DNA from 3 places in the Gardnerella vaginalis ATCC 14018 genome. Region 3 is predicted to be linked to each of the others. Evidence: riboswitches for the same ligand, from Rfam matches in the RefSeq annotation. Region 3 holds a riboswitch; each other region holds the start of a gene.

Region 1 (4,484 bases), 200 kb from region 3:
ATTGTTTTTACTGTCTGAAAGACCAAAAACAACGTTTTCACCAATTTTTAGCCATGGGATTAATCTTGCATCTTGGAATCCTATAGCCTGCATGTCTGTAACGTTTATACTGCCGCTTGTAGGTTTTAATAAACCAGATATTACTTTAAGAAGCGTTGTTTTTCCGCAACCTGATCTGCCAATAAGTGAGACAAACTCGCCTTGCTTAATGTTTAAATTAATATCTTTCAAAACCTTATAAGTGTCGTCAAATGCTACTTCAATATGCGTTAAAGAAACACAGTAGGAATTGTTGACATTATTAGCATTATTTTCATTGTTTTGAATGTTCATATTAACTCCTACTGTGTTTTGATTTTGAAAATTATTTAGCGTATTTTAAAGGTTTAGGTTACTTGCTGCAATCCATTACGGAATCATCCAAGTTTGTTGGAGCTTGCTTAATTAAACCATATTTTACGTATTCTTTTGCCTGAACCTTCATCATTTCTAAGCCTTTCTTATCGATTGGCTTAATTGTTGGATTATCGAATTTTTCAATCTGCTTAATGATTGTGTCGCTTGCTCCAAGTTGCTTATAAGCATTCCCGATAACATTCTTTTCTTTATGTGACTTATTAGCTTCGCGAACAAGAGCATTATACATTTTTTTAACGAGCTCAGGATGCTTCTTAGCAAATTTTCTAGAAACAATGTGAATGGTAACATTCATGTTGCCATACTTTTTAGCGTTAACAAGTAATTTTGACCCAGGGGTTGTCATCGCTGCAGCAAGATTCTGATCGAATGAGGAAATTGCATCAATCTGTCCAGATGTAAATGCTGCCTGGAAGTTCTTAGGGCTCATCTCTACTTTATGCACTTTAGAAACGTCTAATCCGCTTTTATCGAATGCGCGGTGAAGCATGTAATCGCCAGTATCACCGTTGTGAATAATAGCAACTTTCTTTCCATATAAGTCTTTTAGTGTTTTTGCGCCGCTTTTTGCGGATGCAACGATTCCTTGAGAATCACCATTGTAATATTCGAGCGCAAATGCAACCCAAGGTTGACCTTCTGCAATCAAATCAATAAATCGTCCAGTTCCAGTAGTTGTTGCATCAGCGCTTCCGCTCATAACTGCGGTAAGACCATCAACTGGAGTGTATGGTCCAGTATAGGTGACTTTTGCTTTTCCAAATTCTTCCTGAAGGAATTTTTCATTTTTTAACGTTGTTAAATAGTTTGCTGTAGAAAGATAAGCAACCCTCATTATTCCCGTATCTTTGCTAGAAGATTGGGAGTTATTTGCAGGTTTTTGAGCTCCGCCGCAAGATGCAAGAGCGATAGTTGCGCAAAAAGCGCATATTGCTGCAATAGAGCGTTTGCTAGCAATTTGTATTTTGAAATTAGCCATGATTTGGCTCCTTTACCTTTATTTTGTGTTTTTCTTATTTGGTTTATTTGGTTGTTGATTAAATTTTGTTGATTAAATTTTTATAAAAATTGACTTATTTTTAAAAGTATCGTTAAAAGTATCTCTAAAATTCACAGAGGATTTTATAAATTCTTTATTTACGTGAATTTCTAAAATCAACTCTTTGTTAAGATTCTCTATTTACTCTACGTTCTGGCATAAGCCAATATTCGAATATGTTTGCAGTAACTTCTGATCCAAGTCCTGCAATCGCATATAAAATAATGCATGCCATCATTTGATCTGGTCTAAAGAATTGTTGAGCTCTAGAAAGAATATATCCGATTCCTATTGAAGAATTAACTGTTTCACAAGTAACTAAAGCAACCCATGCTACGGAAATTGAAAATCGCAATCCTGTCATAAAATTAGCTAGTGTTCCTCGCATAAAAATTGTTGTAAAAACAGTCGATTTTTTAACGTTATAAGCCTTTGCAAGTTCTATTAGTTTAGGGTCAATGTTCCTTACTCCATCTCGAATATTGACATACATTGGTCCAAAAACACCAAGCGCTATAAGCATTATTTTCATCATTTCGTCCACACCGAGAAAAATGATCAATAAAGGTGCTAATGCTGGGAATGGGATGGATCTGAGCATATGACTTGGTTTATTTATTACTGATTCTCCTATTTTGCTTCCGCCAGAAATGATTCCAGATGGCAAAGCAAAAGCAATTCCTAAAAGAAGACCAGCTACAACTCTAAATATGCTTATTGCAAGAGACGGTAGTAATATTCCTTCGTTGTTTAAGTCAACAAATGCTTTTATTACCTCGATTGGAGATGGCAAAGCGCGATTTTCGGCAGGAGTTAAGGTTATTAAAAACCATAAAAAAAGAATCGCTATAGTAGAAAGCCAAGCTTTTAAAGAAATAAAAGCTTTATGATGCAGTTTTGCAATCGCGCTAAAAAGGTTATTCATAACGACATTCCCTTCGATAGTTTTAGCTATATCAGGTTCGACGGGTATAATCTCAGCAATTACAATTAAATAATTGCACCCCGTGTCAGTTTGTTATTATCGTATAAAGGCATGGACAAATCGCGAAACGCTTAGATTATATAGGCTTGTATCTTTAACGACTTACGCTACGAAATAACGTCCATAAAACGCATTAATCTTGAATATGTTACACAACCAACAAAATGAATAAGGAGTAGTTGTGGCAGCTATTGAAAGCGTATATGCACGCGAAATTTTGGATTCTCGTGGAAATCCTACCGTTCAGGTTTATTTGGAGACCGAAGATGGCGCTCAGGGTATTGGCTTAGTGCCTTCTGGTGCTTCGACTGGTGAGGCTGAGGCTTGGGAGCGTCGTGATGGCGACAAGTCCCGTTATCAGGGCAAGGGTACTTTGGAAGCAGTTAAGGCTGTTAATGAAGTAATTGCTCCAAAGGTTATTGGCATGGATGCCTCTGACCAGCGTGCTCTTGATGAAACCATGATTGAGCTTGATGGCACTCCAAACAAGGGTAAGCTTGGCGCAAATGCTATTCTTGGCGTTTCTCTTGCTGCTCTTTATGCAGCTGCTGAATCTGCAGAGCTTCCATTGTATCGTTACATCGGCGGAACTAACGGACATATTCTTCCAGTTCCAAACATGAACATCATGAACGGTGGCGCTCACGCTGATTTTGCAACTGATATTCAGGAATACATGATTTCTCCATACGGTTTCGCAACTTACAGCGATGCTTTGCGCGCTGGTGTTGAGGTTTATCACACCTTAAAGAACGTTTTGAAGAAGGAAGGCTTGGCTACTGGTCTTGGTGACGAAGGTGGCTTCGCTCCAAAGATGAAGTCCAACGAAGATTCCTTGAAGTACATCATGGATGCAATCGAAGCTGCAGGTTACGAGCCAGGAAAGCAGATTGGTATTTCCCTCGATGTTGCTTCTTCTGAGTTCTACAACAAGGAAACTGGCAAGTATCGTTTCGACGGCGAAGAGCGCGAATCTGCTTACATGCTTGATTATTACGAGAAGCTCATCAACGAGTATCCAATCGTTTCCATCGAAGATCCATTCCAGGAAGAAGGCTGGGATGATTGGGCAGCAATCACCAAGCGTCTTGGTGATCGTTTGCAGTTCGTTGGCGATGACTTGCTCGTCACCAATCCAAAGCGTTTGGCTAAGGGTATTGAGCTTGGAGCAGCTAATTCCTTGCTCGTAAAGTTGAACCAGATTGGTTCCGTTACCGAAACCCTCGACGCTATTGAGCTTGCAACCAAGAATGGCTTTACTTCTATGGTTTCCCACCGCTCTGGTGAAACCCCAGATACAACCATTTCTGATCTTGCTGTTGCTAAGAACACTGGTCAGATTAAGACTGGTGCTCCTGCTCGTGGTGAGCGTATCGCTAAGTACAACCGCTTGCTTGAGATTGAGGAAGAGCTTGGCTCTACCGCTCAGTATGCTGGTTACAGCGCATTCAAGGCTTGCAAGAAGTATATGAAGTAATATACTAGGGCTTTTATAAGTTCTTCATAAGACTTGTTTAAGCTTTTTAAGCTTTGAGCTGAAGTTTATTTTTGGTCAGTCGCAATAAAATGCGGCTGGCCGTTTTTGTATATTTTCAATGATTTCTTAAAATTTTAAAAAAATTTTTCTAAAATTACTTTCATTATCTCCAGAATAGTGCTATTTTTATGAAAAACTAAAAACAGAAGGAGATGTTTCATATGAGAAAAGTCGCTGTTATAGGCATGGGTAATGTTGGTGCTGCAGTAGCCCATCAGCTCATTATTGGTGGTCACGTTGACGATTTGTATCTTTATGATTCAAATGAAGCAAAAGTTAAGGCTGATGCTCTTGATTTTGAAGATTCAATGGATAATGTGCCTTTTAACGTTAATATTACAGTAAATGATTATGAAGCATTAAAAGACGTAGAAGTAATCGTAAGCGCCTTGGGTCATATAAAACTTTTGGATGTTCCTCATCCAGATCGTTTTGCGGAGCTTAAGTATAACCGTAAAGAGGTTGCAGAAGTTGGTGCAAAAATTAAAGCTTCTGGATTCCATGGC
Region 2 (4,484 bases), 440 kb from region 3:
AGCACGCCACCGAAGACGCGGCTGCATGATTTAGTTCATGTGGGGTAGGAGAGCGTCCTGTATGGGGTGAAGCGGCAGTGTGAACTTGTCGTGGACTATACGGGAGTGAGAATGCAGACATGAGTAGCGAGAGACAGGTGTGAATCCTGTCCGCTGAATGACTAAGGGTTCCGGGGCCACGTTCGTCGTCCCCGGGTGAGTCGAGTCCTAAGGCGAGGCCGACAGGCGTAGTCGAATGGATGAACGGGTTGATATTCCCGTACCGGTGTTACACCGTTCGAACTGAATCTGAGAGTACTAACCTTCGTTATTCTGGTTGATTATCTTTCGGGGTTTTCTTCTGGTTTAGTGTTGGGAGCGTATCGGTAGTAGGTTAGCGTGGGAGTGACGCGGGTAGGTAGCCGGCTGCGGAGGTGGTTTTCCGTGGCTAAGCGTGTGGGCTGTCTCCTAGGTAAATCCGGGGGATGTTTAAGCTGAGGCGTGATGGGTAGGCTGTAAGGCTGATTCCGGTGATCCTGCTTGCCGAGAAAAGCTTCAACGTGAGGTGTGATTCCGCTCGTACCCTAAACCGACACTGGTGGTCTGGTAGAGTATACCAAAGCGATCGGGCGAATCCTGGCCAAGGAACTCGGCAAATTACTCCCGTGCCTTCGGCATAAGGGAGACCCCTGATGGTGATATGGTTTCACATTGTTGAGCTGTTGGGGGTGGCACAAGCTAGGGGGTAGCGACTGTTTACCAAAAACACAGGAGCGTGCGAAGGCGTAAGCCGCTGTATACGCTCTGACGCCTGCCCGGTGCCGGAAGGTTAAGAGGATCCGTTAGCTTCGGTGAAGCGGTGAATTTAAGCCCCGGTAAACGGCGGTGGTAACTATAACCATCCTAAGGTAGCGAAATTCCTTGTCGGGTAAGTTCCGACCTGCACGAATGGCGTAACGACTTCCCCACTGTCTCGGCCAGGAGCCCGGCGAAATTGCAGTACGAGTAAAGATGCTCGTTAAGCGCAGAAGGACGAAAAGACCCCGGGACCTTTACTATACCTTGGTATTGTCGTTAGGTGTGGATCGTGTAGCATAGGCGGGAGGCTGTGAAGCGTGGGCGCTAGCTTGCGTGGAGTCGATCAGTGAAATACCGCTCTTTCCATATCTGGCGTCTAACCTCGACACGTTATCCGTGTTAGGGACAGTGCCTGGCGGGTAGTTTAACTGGGGCGGTTGCCTCCTAAAGAGTAACGGAGGCGCTCAATGGTCCGCTCAGCCCGGTTGGCAATCGGGTGTTGAGTGTAATCGCACAAGCGGGCTTGACTGTGAGACTGACGGGTCGAGCAGGGACGAAAGTCGGAGATAGTGATCCGGTGCCGGCGTACGGACGTGGCATCGCTCAACGGATAAAAGGTACCCCGGGGATAACAGGCTGATCATTCCCAAGAGTCCATATCGACGGGATGGTTTGGCACCTCGATGTCGGCTCGTCGCATCCTGGGGCTGGAGCAGGTCCCAAGGGTTCGGCTGTTCGCCGATTAAAGCGGCACGCGAGCTGGGTTCAGAACGTCGTGAGACAGTTTGGTCTCTATCCTCTGCGCTCGTTGGAATGTTGAGGAGACCTGCCCATAGTACGAGAGGACCTGGGTGGACGAACCTCTGGTATGCCGGTCGTCACGCCAGTGGCGCTGCCGGTTAGCTACGTTTGGAAGGGATAACCGCTGAAAGCATCTAAGCGGGAAGCCTGCTCCAAGATTAGCATTCCTTGCACTTTGTGTGTGAGCCCCCATGTAGAACACGTGGTTGATAGGCTGGATGTGGAAGCCCTGTAAGGGGTGGAGCTGACCAGTACTAATGGGCGATTGTGATACTACTTGTATTGCTTATCGTTTAATTCTCTTAGATAGTATGGAGTGTTAGACGGTCATTTTATGGTTAAGTTGTTGATTTTGATGATTGTTTTTCTGTTGCTCGCGTTCATGTCCGGTTCCCAAACCGCCAATTTGCCGCTCGTTTAAAGCGAGTGTATAATCTAGTTTTGCGGTGGTCATGGCTCAGGTGAGACGCCCGGTCCCATTCCGAACCCGGAAGCTAAGGCCTGACACGGTGAGGGTACTGCACTCGATAGGGTGTGGGAGACTAGCACGCTGCCGCATTATTCTTTCTAGCGGGGAACTTGATTGTTCCCCGCTTTTTTATTATTTAAGTTTAGGTTATCGTTCGCGCGCACGATTCACGCGCTTACTGTAGTGCGATTGTACTTGATTTACGTCGTGTCGTTATACAAACGCACTACATGGAAGGTCCTCGTTCGCGCGGTCTAAGCGCGCTCACGTCTTCGCCGCCGTAGAAGCACACCGTGCTTCTACGCTAAGCGGCTCAGCGCTCCGAATTACCTTTTCGCGCTACGCTCTAAGCGAAAAGGCAGGTCGGAGCGCATATAAATAACGTCATAACGAACATATATAGTCAAACATAGGTTCGGGGTGCGCATAAGCGCTGAGATTATACCCGTTGAACCTGATCTAGTTAGTACTAGCGAAGGGAAAATCATGACTACTGTGTCGTGCTCTAAAAATAGTGAATTCTCAACTAATGCTCGTTGCAAGCAATTCGTTCAAGATGTACGTGAATGCATCGAAGCTTTGCGCGCAAAAAATCCACTAACACATTGCGTAACGAATAATGTTGTTCAAGAAATAACGGCAAACGTTCTGCTAGCTGCTGGTGCATCGCCAGCAATGGTCGTAGATGCAGAAGAAGCTGAAGTCTTTGCTCAAATCGCATCTGGTGTATTAGTAAACATTGGAACGTACAGGCCAGTAGACAAAGAATCTATGGATGCTGCGATTCGCGGAGCTGTAAAAGCGCACACTCCATGGGTTCTTGACCCAGTTGCAGTTGGCGGTTTAGCTCCACGCACGCAATACGCGCGCGAAATTGTTAAAAGTCATCCTGCTGTAATTCGTGCCAACGCTTCCGAAATCTTAGGCTTAGCTGGAGAAGAAAGCGGCGGTAAAGGCGTAGACGCTGGAGATTCCGTTGATTCGGCAGTTGCAGCAGCTAAGAAGCTAGTTAAACGCTACGGCTCGGTAGTGGCTATTTCTGGCGAAAAAGACGCTATTTATGGTCATGGATGCTCGGCACGAGTTTCTGGCGGCCACGAAATAATGACGAAAGTAGTCGGCACGGGCTGCTCTCTTGGCGCGTTGGTGGCAGCATACGTTGGAGCAAATCGAAATCGACCTTTTGCAGCAACAGTTGCCGCGCACGTACACGCTGCTGCAGCAGGAACTTGGGCAGCGCAACGCTCAACATTGCCAGGGTCATTTAGAAAATTATGGATGGATGCGCTTATGGATTTGAGCGCAGACGAGATGCTGAAATTAGCGAATATTGAATTTGAACTCGATCCTGTTGATTGGTCTTTATACTTTATAACAGACCCAAAGATGAGTGATCGAGCCGAAGAAGATATTGCAGTTGATTGCGTTAAAGGCGGAGCAAGCGTAGTCCAATTGCGCGATAAGTACGCAAATAGCGAAACTTTTAACAATAAAGCTCAAAGCCTGCGAGACAAAATGCTTGCTAATGGTTGCGGAGACGTGCCGATTTTTGTTGACGATCGTATAGATTGCGCTAAAAGCTTAGGGTTCAACTTGCATGTTGGTCAAACAGACACGCCTTATATTGAAGCGCGTAAGTCTATTCCTGCAGAGTGGATGGTTGGACTTTCTATAGAAAAGTTAGAACAGTTAGATTACGTTTATAACGAATGTGCTAAAGAAAATGTGGCATTGCCTGATGTTATTGGAATAGGCCCAATTTGGCCTACTGCCACTAAGCCAGACGCTGCTCCTGCTTTAGGAGTTGAAGGAGTAGAAAAGATTGCTAAACGCGCTAAAGAACTCGGCATTAGCACTCTAGGAATCGGCGGAGTTAATGAAAATACCGTGTTTCCTATTAAAAGCACTTCAATAGATGGTTTATGCGTAGTATCTGCTCTAATGCTTGCGCAAAATCCTTGCGAAGAAGCACACAAATTACGCGATGCCATTACAAAGGAATAAAAATAATGAATAATCAATTTTCGCAAACTCAAGCACCTTTGCAATCAATTTCTAAATTATATGATTCAAGTCTAAGGCCATCTTCCCTACCTTCTTTAGAAGAGCCAATTATTCCGCGAGTGCTAAGCATTGCTGGAACTGATCCAACAGGCGGAGCTGGAATTCAAGCTGATCTAAAATCAATCACAGCATCTCATGGATTTGCAATGTGTGTAACAACTAATTTGGTTGCTCAAAACACTTGCGGTGTGCGCGAAGTTTATACTCCTCCAACCGACTTTTTGCAAGCGCAACTAGAAGCAGTATTTGATGACGTAACTATTGATGCTGTAAAAATCGGCATGCTTGGAGACAAATCATATATTAGCCTAGTTCAAGATTGGCTTAAGAATCATCCTGTTCCTGTTGTTGTGTTAGACCCAGTGATGGTAGC
Region 3 (4,484 bases):
AGATAGGTTTGTTTACGGTGGATTAGCTGGTATGCGATTGTTTAGCGTCCTTCAAGATGATTGGGCTGCTCTCAGTGCATCTAGGCGTTCTCGCGGACTTGGCGATGATAGTAAGATTAAGGCTTTTATGCCTCAAGCTTTTGCTCTTTTGGTGCTGTCTATTCGAAGATCTACAACTTTGGCTACGGCTATGGAAGCTCGTGGATTTGGCGGAGAAAACCCAAGATCTCATGCACGTATAAGCCATGTGAATAAACGCGATTATGTGTTTATGATTGGGTGCTTAATTATTCCTGCTATCGCTTTAATCGCTGCTGTATATTACGGTACTTTTGCTCTTCTTGGAGGAAATTAATACTAACATACAATGTGGGCTTAATGGGATTCGAACCCACGACCTTCTGCTCCGGAGGCAGACGCTCTATCCACTGAGCTACAAGCCCGCAACTTGTGAAAGTATACACGTTGCTAGGGATTGAAAGTATACGCTATTAGCCAATCTTTGTGACTTTAATGCATACTTTAGCGAGTTATTACGCTTTTAAGATCGCTTGCTACTTTTTTAGGATCTTCAGCGCACATGAGAGCAGATACAGTGCATACTCCATCAATGCTTAGGTCTTTGATTGGAAAAACGGTGTTTTCGTGTATTCCACCAATCGCTAGAGTTTTTACACCCATGCTGTGTGCTACTTTTGCTACTTCATTTACGCCTTCAACTCCAAGAGGAGGAACATCATGCGCCTTAGTATTTGTGGCAAATGCAGCTCCGATTCCTATAACATCAGGAAGTGGAGTATCGTTCTCTTTGCACTCTTTATATGCTTTTTCCATTAGGTCTACTCTTGCGCAAGAAAGTCCAATCATCCATTCGGCTGGCATGGATTTACGTGCTGTAACGAAAGGCGTATCTTTTTGACCAATATGCAGGTTGAATCCCAGTTTTGCTGCGGTGTCAACGTGATCGTCTATGAAAATCGGTATATCTCCATGTTTTGCTTTTATAAGTGTTTTGCGTAACTTTATGGCTTTTTCTGATATTTCAGTATCGTTGGAGTATTTATCTCGCAATTGAACTACTGTCACTCCGCCATCTATGGATTCTACTGCAACTTGTTCTTCGCTACGGTTTCCCATTCGTGGATCTGTGACTAGGTAAAGCGTCCAATCTGTTGGTTCTATGCTAAATTCAATGTTTGTTAGTTCAAACATGTTGTTTACACTTAATGTTTGCAATGCGTCGATCCACAGTGTTTTGAATGTTCCTGGTGCGGTTGTTTGTCTTGCTGCAAACGTTCCAGCTGCTGCAGCGTGCACGTGTGCAGCCACTGTTGCTGCCACTGGGCGCTCTGGGTTTGCACCCACATATGCCGCCACTAATGATCCAAGAGCGCACCCAGTTCCTACAACTTTTGTCATAGCCTTGTGTCCGCCAGTTATTCGCACTAGGCATCCGTGACCGTATACCGCGTCTTTTTCTCCAGATATTGATATTACAGATCCGTATTCTTTTGCCAGTTTTTTGGCTGCTTCTAGCGCGGAGTTTACTGGATCTTGCGCATCTACGCCTTTCATCTGACTGTTTTGCCCAACTAAAGCTAATATTTCGCTTGCGTTCGCTCGTATTACTGTTGGGTTTCGTTTTACTATTTCTCTTACAAATTTTGTTCTAGTGGTTAATTCGTCTACTCCAACTCCAACTGGATCTAGTACCCAAGGAGTTTGTGTTTCTTCGCAAGTTTCTATTGCTTTGCGTATGGCTTTGCCTTTTATCTCTTCGAATGTTCCAACATTTACTAGAACGCCTGACGCTATTTTTGCAATGCCTGCTGCTTCATCTGGGTCGCATACCATTATTGGCGTAGCTCCTGCGGAAAGTAGTACATTTGCTGTTATTTCTTGAACAATATTGTTTGTTATGCAATGAGTTAGTGGCTTCTTTGCTCTCACTCTTTCTATGCATGATCTAACGTCATTTAGAAACATTCGTCTTCTTGCGCGAACGCTAAAACTTGTATCTATATTTGTATCTATATTTGCATTTGATTCGTTTAATTCTTCCATGATTTTCCCTTCGCTAGCACTACCTAGATCAGGTTTAACGGGTGTAATCTCAGCGTTTTTACGCACCCCGAACCGACTTTGACTATATCGTTTGTGTATGACGTTTGGCTATGTAATATTTTATTTCGCGCGTTTTGCGTTGTTTCGCTTGAAATTTCGGGGATGATTGAAGATTATTGTTTTGGATTTTATAAAATTTTTCCATTAATTTTTTATTTTTGTTTGCATTTGTACTTTTATAGTGTTAGCATCAAACACAACACAAACGGATATCGTAAATTTTACGATTTACGATTTTGGATTTGTGATTGACCACATTAAGCGTTTAGCTTTGCAGCTAAGTATTAAGGAGGCGGCTATCATGCGTAACATGAATGCTCAAGCTCGCGATACTTTTGATGCTGCTCGTATGTGGTGGTGGCAGACTTCTCTTTGGCGTAGTTTACTCTAAAGCTTTAGAAGCTGCTTGTTTAGGCTTGTAAAAGACCTCTAGGGTAAACCTGGAGGTCTTTTTTATATCTCCAGAAAGCCAAATCTATTTGGATTAATTTTACGTCTAAAACAAATCTATAAACATAAAAAACAATTAAAAAATTGTTTAAAACAATCAACATAAAAATCTACATAAAAGGAGAAAATCATGGCTCAGGAAATTAATGAAACTAAGCAGGAAACCTCATTTACTTCTGCTGAATCTAGTGTTAATCAGGCTTCGGATTTACTTAAAGGTGTAAATGTTAAAAAGCATGCTTTAGATATTACGTCTTTGGTGTTGGTGGCTGTTCTTTTTGCAGCAGGATGTATTCTTGACTTTACAGTTGCAAAAGCGCTTTCGATTGGAAATATTCAGCCAGAGTTTGTAATTGCATCGTTCTGCCTTGCGATTTTGTTGGTTCGTCCAAATGTTATTCAGGGTGCGATTATTGGTGCTTTGGCTGCGACTTTAATTCAATTTAACACTTCAATTCCTGGTCTTGAATACGCTTGCGATATTCCAGCAGCAATTATTATGACTTTGATGTTGATGGGTTATTTAAAGGCTTTTCCTAAGGATGCTGCTAGAAAGTTCAGTGTTTTCCCATTAATTTCTTCCTTTATTGCAACTGTTATTTCTGGAATGATTTTTGCAACAATCGCATCTTTCTTTATTCTTCACTCTCCAAACACTGTTCTTGTTATGCTTCCAATCATTTTGGGTACTGCTGTGTTTAATGCTGTTGTTGTTGAAGTTCTTTACACTCCAATTCGACTCGTTCTACACAAGTAAATCAGAATTGAAAAATAATTAAACAAATTAATTTAAATCAATATAAATTAATATCAAAACATATATAAATAACAAAAGTCGATAATTAAAACTTGATTATCGCAACTTAAAGGAGAAGATTATGAATCAGGAAATTAACGAACATGAAGGTAATATGCTTAATGCTGTAAGTATTAAAAAGCACGCTTTAGATATTACGTCTTTAGTGTTGGTGGCTGTTCTTTTTGCAGCAGGATGCATTCTTGATTTTACAGTTGCAAAAGCGCTTTCAATTGGAAATATTAAACCAAACTTCTTAATCGCATCATTCTGCCTTGCGATTTTGTTGGTTCGTCCAAATGTTATTCAGGGTGCGATTATTGGTGCTTTGGCTGCAACTTTAATGCAATTTAACGCATCTATTCCTGGTCTTAATTATGTTTGCGATATTCCAGCAGCAATTGTTATGACTTTGATGATTATGGCTTATGTCCGCGTTTTCCCTAAGGATGCTGCTAGAAAGTTCAGTATTTTCCCACTTATAGCAACTTTTATAACCACAGTTGTTTCTGGTTTAATATTTGCATCTACTGCATCTTTCTTTGTTCTTCATTCTCCTAAGACGATTCTTGTTATGCTTCCAATCATTTTGGGAACTGCTGTGTTTAATGCTGTTGTTGTTGAAGTTCTTTACACTCCAATTCGACTCGTTCTACACAAGTAAGTATTTGAATTTATTTTAGATGATATTCAGTAAGTCATATAATCGTCAGAGAGTAATCAATAAGTAATGTTCATAGTATTGTTGGGTTTTTAAGAGTTAGGAATTGTTGTGTCTTTGCTTGAGCTTAGGGAAGTATCTTTTAAATATTTGAATCATAATAAGGATGATTCTTTAGACTCTGCAAAGGCACAAGATTCCACTTTTGCCTTGAACAATATAAGCCTTAGTATTGAAGCTGGCGAATTTGTTGGAATTATTGGACCATCTGGATCTGGTAAAACAACTCTTGCCTCTATTTTCTCTGGTGCTATTCCTCATCATTATTCTGGAGAACTTTCTGGAATCGTTAAGATTGCAGGTCAAGAAACTAAAAATCTTGCTTTAACTAATATAGCCTGCTTAATTGGATCAGTTATCCAAGATATTGATGCGCAAATGGTGGCTGCAAAC

The links. Region 3 has a riboswitch for thiamine pyrophosphate ahead of thiM (hydroxyethylthiazole kinase). Riboswitches for the same ligand answer to the same signal wherever they lie in the genome.
Region 1: linked by a shared signal. The riboswitch ahead of GAVG_RS02825 (ABC transporter permease) and the one ahead of thiM (hydroxyethylthiazole kinase) in region 3 are both predicted to bind thiamine pyrophosphate.
Region 2: linked by a shared signal. The riboswitch ahead of thiM (hydroxyethylthiazole kinase) and the one ahead of thiM (hydroxyethylthiazole kinase) in region 3 are both predicted to bind thiamine pyrophosphate.

The regions. Positions count from the first base shown of each region.
Region 1 covers NZ_AP012332.1:746,704-751,187, forward strand. Annotated here, with positions in the region: gene GAVG_RS02815 (ABC transporter ATP-binding protein) at 1-333, opposite strand, end outside; gene GAVG_RS02820 (ABC transporter substrate-binding protein) at 392-1,396, opposite strand; gene GAVG_RS02825 (ABC transporter permease) at 1,584-2,381, opposite strand; TPP riboswitch at 2,372-2,474, opposite strand; gene eno (phosphopyruvate hydratase) at 2,623-3,918, shown strand; gene GAVG_RS02835 (L-lactate dehydrogenase) at 4,140-4,484, shown strand, end outside.
Region 2 covers NZ_AP012332.1:99,551-104,034, forward strand. Annotated here, with positions in the region: rRNA gene GAVG_RS00395 (23S ribosomal RNA) at 1-1,855, shown strand, start outside; rRNA gene rrf (5S ribosomal RNA) at 2,021-2,137, shown strand; TPP riboswitch at 2,454-2,546, shown strand; gene thiM (hydroxyethylthiazole kinase) at 2,534-4,051, shown strand; gene GAVG_RS00410 (bifunctional hydroxymethylpyrimidine kinase/phosphomethylpyrimidine kinase) at 4,057-4,484, shown strand, end outside.
Region 3 covers NZ_AP012332.1:543,039-547,522, forward strand. Annotated here, with positions in the region: gene GAVG_RS02035 (ATP-binding cassette domain-containing protein) at 1-355, shown strand, start outside; tRNA gene GAVG_RS02040 (tRNA-Arg) at 371-443, opposite strand; gene thiM (hydroxyethylthiazole kinase) at 523-2,064, opposite strand; TPP riboswitch at 2,052-2,144, opposite strand; gene GAVG_RS02055 (hypothetical protein) at 2,705-3,331, shown strand; gene GAVG_RS02060 (tryptophan transporter) at 3,453-4,034, shown strand; gene GAVG_RS02065 (ABC transporter ATP-binding protein) at 4,143-4,484, shown strand, end outside.